DNA from 3 places in the Enterobacter cloacae subsp. cloacae ATCC 13047 genome. Region 2 is predicted to be linked to each of the others. Evidence: riboswitches for the same ligand, from Rfam matches in the RefSeq annotation. Region 2 holds a riboswitch; each other region holds the start of a gene.
What was found. A riboswitch is a leader RNA that binds a small molecule or an ion and turns the genes downstream of it on or off. The one in region 2 is predicted to bind thiamine pyrophosphate.
Positions count from the first base shown of each region.

Region 1: it holds a riboswitch for thiamine pyrophosphate, as region 2 does, so the genes downstream of both, thiB (thiamine ABC transporter substrate binding subunit) here and thiC (phosphomethylpyrimidine synthase ThiC) in region 2, are expected to answer to the same signal.
Region 3: it holds a riboswitch for thiamine pyrophosphate, as region 2 does, so the genes downstream of both, thiM (hydroxyethylthiazole kinase) here and thiC (phosphomethylpyrimidine synthase ThiC) in region 2, are expected to answer to the same signal.

Region 1 covers NC_014121.1:863,084-865,279, reverse strand. The annotation lists gene sgrR (HTH-type transcriptional regulator SgrR) at 1-936, shown strand, start outside; TPP riboswitch at 973-1,073, shown strand; gene thiB (thiamine ABC transporter substrate binding subunit) at 1,105-2,088, shown strand; gene thiP (thiamine/thiamine pyrophosphate ABC transporter permease ThiP) at 2,064-2,196, shown strand, end outside.
Region 2 covers NC_014121.1:255,548-257,743, reverse strand. The annotation lists gene nudC (NAD(+) diphosphatase) at 1-169, opposite strand, end outside; gene ECL_RS01240 (Rsd/AlgQ family anti-sigma factor) at 265-762, shown strand; TPP riboswitch at 817-926, shown strand; gene thiC (phosphomethylpyrimidine synthase ThiC) at 1,006-2,196, shown strand, end outside.
Region 3 covers NC_014121.1:3,490,001-3,492,196, reverse strand. The annotation lists one part of gene ECL_RS16915 (IS3-like element ISSen4 family transposase) at 1-258, opposite strand, end outside; gene ECL_RS16910 (hypothetical protein) at 332-481, shown strand; TPP riboswitch at 1,225-1,321, shown strand; gene thiM (hydroxyethylthiazole kinase) at 1,358-2,128, shown strand; gene thiD (bifunctional hydroxymethylpyrimidine kinase/phosphomethylpyrimidine kinase) at 2,125-2,196, shown strand, end outside.

The sequences.
Region 1 (2,196 bases), 610 kb from region 2:
TGGCTGCTGGGGTATGTCCCATCAATGATTTTGCCAGGAGAGTGGGAATCGCTGCACAATTTTGCCAGCCAGCCCATTGGCACCGGGCCCTATGCCGTGTCGCGTAACACCAATAACCAGCTGAAAATTCGCGCGTTTGATGACTATTTTGGCTACCGGGCGCTGATCGACGAAGTGAACGTCTGGGTATTACCGGATCTCAATGAAGAGCTCAGCGCCGGGCTGACGCTTGAAGGCCCCACAACAGGCGAAAAGGCGGTGGAAAGCCGCCTTGAGGAGGGCTGCTACTACCTGCTGTTTGACAGCCGCACCCACCGCGGGGCCAATCAGGCGGTACGCAAATGGATCAGCCACGTCTTATCTCCCTCCAATCTGATTTACCATGCGGAAGAACAGTATCAGACGTACTGGTTTCCGGCGTACGGGTTGCTTCCTCGCTGGCATCATGCCCGACCTGCCCACTGTGACAAACCGGCAGGGCTGGAGTCTGTCACCCTGACCTACTACCGCGAGCATGTGGAGCACCGTTTTATTGCCAGGATCATGACCAGACTGCTGGCCGCAGAAGGCGTCCGGCTGGACATCAGGGAAGTGGACTATGACGAATGGCACCAGGGGGAACTGACCAGCGATATCTGGCTGAACAGCGCCAACTTCACCCTGCCGCTCGATTTCTCGCTCTTCTCACACCTGTATGAAGTCCCGCTGATCCAGCACTGTATCGATCGGGACTGGCAGCAGGATGCGGCGCAGTGGCGCGCGGGTGAGATGAACCTGGCCACCTGGTGTCAGGCGCTGCTGGCCGAACAGGCAATCGTGCCGCTGATCCACCACTGGCTGATGATCCAGGGCCAGCGCAGTATGCGGGGGTTACGGATGAATACGCTGGGCTGGTTTGATTTTAAATCCGCCTGGTTTGCGCCACCAGAGCCATAACACTTTCGTAATATTCGCCAAATCATTACAATAGCGCCGTTCTCAACGGGGTGCTGCATCACTGATGTGCGCTGAGATAATACCCGTCGAACCTGATCCGGATAACGCCGGCGAAGGGATTTGAGGCTGTCGCTCAAAATCCTTTGCCACTCAACCTTGAGGTGCAAAGTGTTAAAAAAAGTGCTTCCCCTGCTGGCGCTGTTTGCGCTGCCTGCTTTCGCAAAACCCGTCCTGACGGTCTACACCTACGACTCCTTTTCTGCCGACTGGGGCCCAGGCCCGGTCGTCAAAAAAGCCTTTGAAGCCGACTGCAACTGCGAACTGAAATTCGTGGCGCTGGAAGATGGCGTCTCGCTGCTTAACCGTCTGCGTATGGAAGGTAAAAACAGCAAGGCCGACGTGGTACTCGGCCTGGATAACAACCTGCTGGATGCGGCCTCGCAAACGAAACTGTTCGCCAAAAGCGGCGTAGCGGCAGATGCGGTTAACGTGCCGGGCGGCTGGAAAAACGACACCTTTGTGCCGTTCGATTACGGATATTTTGCGTTTGTTTATGACAAAAACAAGCTGAAGAACCCGCCGAAAAGCCTGAAGGAGCTGGTGGAAAGCGACCAGAAATGGCGCGTGATTTATGAAGATCCGCGCACCAGCACACCGGGTCTGGGCCTGCTGCTGTGGATGCAGAAGGTATACGGTGATAAAACGCCGGAGGCGTGGCAGAAGCTGGCCGCCAAAACCGTGACCGTCACCAAAGGCTGGAGCGAAGCCTATGGCCTGTTCCTGAAAGGGGAGAGCGACCTGGTGCTGAGCTACACCACCTCCCCGGCTTATCACATTATCGCCGAGAAGAAAGACAACTACGCCGCCGCTGATTTCGCTGAAGGTCATTATCTGCAGGTGGAAGTGGCTGCCCGCACTGCCGCCAGCAAGCAGCCGGAACTGGCCGAGAAGTTTCTGAAATTCATGGTCTCCCCGGCGTTCCAGAATGCGATCCCTACGGGTAACTGGATGTATCCGGTGACCAACGTGACGCTACCTGCGGGCTTTGAGCAACTGACCAAACCGCAAACCTCGCTGGAGTTTACGCCGCAGCAGGTCGCCGCGCAGCGAGCAGCATGGGTAAGTGAATGGCAACGCGCCGTCAGCCGCTAATTCCCGGCTGGTTATTTCCCGGACTGCTCGCCGCTGTAGTGATGGTGGCGGTCAGTCTGGGTGCTTTTCTGGCATTGTGGTTTAACGCGCCAGAGAGTGATCTGCTCT
Region 2 (2,196 bases):
TCAACCACACGGGTTCACCCTGCCATTCCCCGATCTTCAGCGCGGGCAGGCCGACAAGATCGAATTTTTCTGCTGCGCCATAGGGTATTTCCCCGGCAGGCAACCATAATTTTTGTTCGTGACTGACGATCCACCAACCCAGATCTGATTTTTCAATAATACGATCCATATCTATTGCACTACCTTCGCTTCACTGACATGTTGTTAGCATTGTGGTTACATTTTGGATAAGCAGATTCAATTCTCAACCTTGCGGAGTCAACCATGTTAAACCAGCTAGAGAGCCTGACTGAGCGCGTTAGAGGAAGTAACAAACTGGTGGATCGCTGGCTACATGTGCGCAAGCATCTACTCGTGGCTTATTACAATCTGGTCGGTATTAAGCCTGGCAAAGAATCGTTTATGCGGTTGAATGAAAAAGCGCTGGATGATTTTTGTCAGAGCCTGGTCGACTATCTGTCCGACGGCCATTTCAATATTTATGAACGCATTATCCGCGAAATGGAAGGGACTACACCGTATTTAGCAGCCAGCAAACTCTATCCGCTGCTGGAAGCTAACACCCAGCAGATCATGGATTACTACGATTCCACGCTTGAGAACGCTATCGATCACGATAACTATCTTGAGTTTCAGCAGGCGCTTTCCGACCTCGGCGAAGCGCTGGAAGAGCGATTCACGCTGGAAGATAAGCTGATCGCCCTCGCCCTGGATCACGGCCTGGATGTGAGCCACGAAGATAACGTCGCGCGACCTGCTTGAGTTCTTAATCGTTAACGAGTAATTTACAACCATTCGCCCCTCTGCGGAGGGGGATTTTTCTTGTCGGAGTGCCCAGTGTGCAAGCACGGGCTGAGACCGTTAATTCGGGATCCGCGGAACCTGATCAGGCTAATACCTGCGAAGGGAACAAGAGTCACACTGCTGTTGTATCGCCCCCAGGGCGATCCTCTCTTGCTTCATCCGTCGTCTGACAAGCCATGTCCTTCACTTTTGGAATGAGCTATGTCTACAACAAAACTGACCCGCCGCGAACAGCGCGCACAAGCCCAACACTTCATCGACACTCTGGAAGGCACCGCTTTCCCGAACTCAAAACGCATTTACATCACCGGTTCACAGGCGGATATCCGCGTGCCAATGCGTGAAATCCAGCTTAGCCCGACCCTTATCGGTGGCAGCAAAGCGCACCCGCAGTATGAAGATAACGAAGCCGTTCCGGTGTATGACACTTCCGGTCCGTACGGCGATCCTGCGGTTGCCATTAACGTTCAGCAGGGGCTGCCGAAATTGCGCCAGCCGTGGATTGACGCGCGTAACGACTGCGAAGAGCTCTCTGACCGCAGCTCGGCGTACACCAAAGCGCGTCTGGCGGACGATGGTCTTGATGAGCTGCGCTTCGCCGGGTTGCTGACGCCGAAACGCGCGAAAGCGGGTAAATGCGTTACCCAGCTGCACTATGCCCGCCAGGGCATCGTTACGCCGGAGATGGAGTTTATCGCCATTCGTGAAAACATGGGTCGCGAGCGTATCCGCAGCGAGGTGTTACGCCACCAGCATCCGGGTGAAGGCTTCGGGGCACGTCTGCCGGAAAACATCACGCCGCAGTTTGTGCGTGATGAAGTGGCCGCTGGCCGCGCGATTATCCCTGCCAACATCAATCACCCGGAATCTGAACCAATGATCATTGGCCGCAACTTCCTGGTGAAGGTCAACGCCAATATCGGCAACTCAGCCGTGACCTCCTCCATTGAAGAAGAGGTGGAAAAACTGGTCTGGTCGACACGCTGGGGCGCGGACACGGTGATGGATCTCTCCACCGGGCGTTACATCCACGAAACCCGCGAGTGGATCCTGCGCAATAGCCCGGTGCCTATCGGAACGGTGCCCGTTTATCAGGCACTGGAGAAGGTGAACGGTATTGCCGAAGACCTCACCTGGGAAGCCTTCCGCGACACGCTGCTGGAGCAGGCTGAACAGGGAGTCGACTACTTCACCATTCACGCGGGCGTGCTGCTGCGCTACGTGCCGATGACGGCGAAGCGTCTGACCGGTATTGTCTCGCGCGGCGGCTCTATCATGGCCAAATGGTGCCTGTCGCACCATAAAGAAAACTTCCTCTACGAACACTTCCGCGAGATCTGTGAAATCTGTGCCGCGTACGATGTCTCCCTGTCGCTGGGCGACGGCCTGCGT
Region 3 (2,196 bases), 2.1 Mb from region 2:
CTTTCGCCCAAGAGCCACCTGAAGCGCCTCTTTATCCAGCATGGCTTCGGCAAGCAGCTTCTTGAGTCTGGCGTTCTCTTCCTCAAGCGACTTCAGGCGCTTAACTTCAGGCACCTCCATACCGCCATACTTCTTACGCCAGGTGTAAAACGTGGCATCGGAAATGGCATGCTTGCGGCAGAGTTCACGGGCGGGTACCCCAGCTTCGGCTTCGCGGAGAATACTGATGATCTGTTCGTCGGAAAAACGCTTCTTCATGGGGATGTCCTCATGTGGCTTATGAAGACATTACTAACATCGGGGTGTACTAATCAACGGGGAGCAGGTCACCTTGATTACATTACGTGAAATGGTAAAATTCAGACCTGAGAAAGAACGTCGCCATTTGAATGAACTTATAAATAATTATGAACGTTCAGATGATGATTATTTCATCGCTTCTTCTGAGTGGGATGATAGCTGGAGAACTGATAGCTACTAATTGCGCCTTTTTTATTCCAGTTAATCATGGCACAACAGAACTTAGACCAGTTATCTCGACAGCGACATACGCACAAGTCTCATCCTTTGAATGTACTGATCACTGTGATGAGACTGTAATGCGGACAGGTCAATTGGTCAGATAGGGACATCTCAATTTAGCTACAATACAATGACTTCGCATAACAAAGATAATGTTCCAAAAAGGAGTCAAATTAGACCTTTCTCCAATTCCATTTATACAATATTCACACAGGCGATCTGTATTGCTTTTGAGTTGAATTTCGTCTAACTGGTTGATTTTAGTTTTTTATTGATCTCCTGTTGCCGGGCTTACAAAGCCAATAGGGATGGCTCACAATAATTAACTATATGTTAAATCACCCTAAATCTTCCAACAAATGGGACGTATTGTCGCTATTTACCCTACACATATCATTATTGACCGTATCAAGTTCAGCCGCTCCCGTCTGTTCTTTGCATTCCAATTAGAGTAGGCAAAAGCACTTCGACTGCATGAAGAAGACGTATGCAGAAAATAGATTTAATTTTAATCATCACGAATGAAATAGTTTTCTTAAGCCGCCTTAAGGACGGTTTTTTGTGCCTGCTGTTTATTTGTAGAACCCAACGTGAGACACAAACTGGTACACAGAGCATTTTTTAGGGTTGAGTCTTTGGCTTCCCACTGGCATGATCCAGAACAGGGATTAACGGAACGTTAATCACAAGCTTTTGATTTTTTTATTTGACTCGGGGTGCCCTTCTTTGTGAAGGCTGAGAAATACCCGTATTACCTGATCTGGATAATGCCAGCGTAGGGAAGTCAGATGCCTCCCCTGGTCATCGCTTCTTCACGCAAGGCAGGAGCGAACCTATGCAGCCTGACCTGCTCGATTTACACGTTTTACATCACTTCCGGACCCGTTCCCCGCTTACGCACTGTATGACCAATGATGTCGTGCAAACCTTTACGGCCAACGTTCTGCTGGCGCTTGGCGCTTCTCCGGCAATGGTGATTGAAGCCGAAGAGGCCGAGCAGTTTGCCGGGATGGCCGATGCGCTGCTGATTAACGTCGGTACCCTCACCACGCCCCGCGCCCAGTCGATGCGTCGGGCCATCGAGAGCGCGGTGGCGGCAGGCAAGCCCTGGACGCTTGATCCGGTTGCGGTGGGCGCTCTGGCGTTCCGTACCCGCTTTTGTCATCAAATCCTTGCCCTGAAACCAGCCGCCATTCGCGGCAATGCGTCGGAAATTCTTGCCCTTGCGGGGATGAGCGCAGGGGGGCGCGGTGTCGATACCACCGACACCGCCGCAAGCGCGGTGCCTGCTGCCGAGGCGCTGGCCCGCCAGATTAATGCCATTGTGGTCGTCACCGGAGAGGTGGATTACATTACGGACGGACAACGAACCCGCACGGTCACGGGCGGTGACCCGCTGATGACGCGCGTGGTGGGTACCGGGTGCGCGCTCTCTGCCGTTGTGGCGGCGAGCTGCTCGCTGCCGGGCGATCGGCTGGATAATGTTGCCGCTGCCTGCGGATGGATGAAGCGTGCCGGAACGATCGCCGTTGCGCAGTCTCACGGGCCGGCCAGCTTTGCCAGCGCGTTCCTTGATGCGCTGCACAACCTGGAGGCACAGGTATGAAACGAATTAATGCTCTGACGATTGCCGGTACCGATCCAAGCGGCGGCGCGGGCATTCAGGCCGACCTG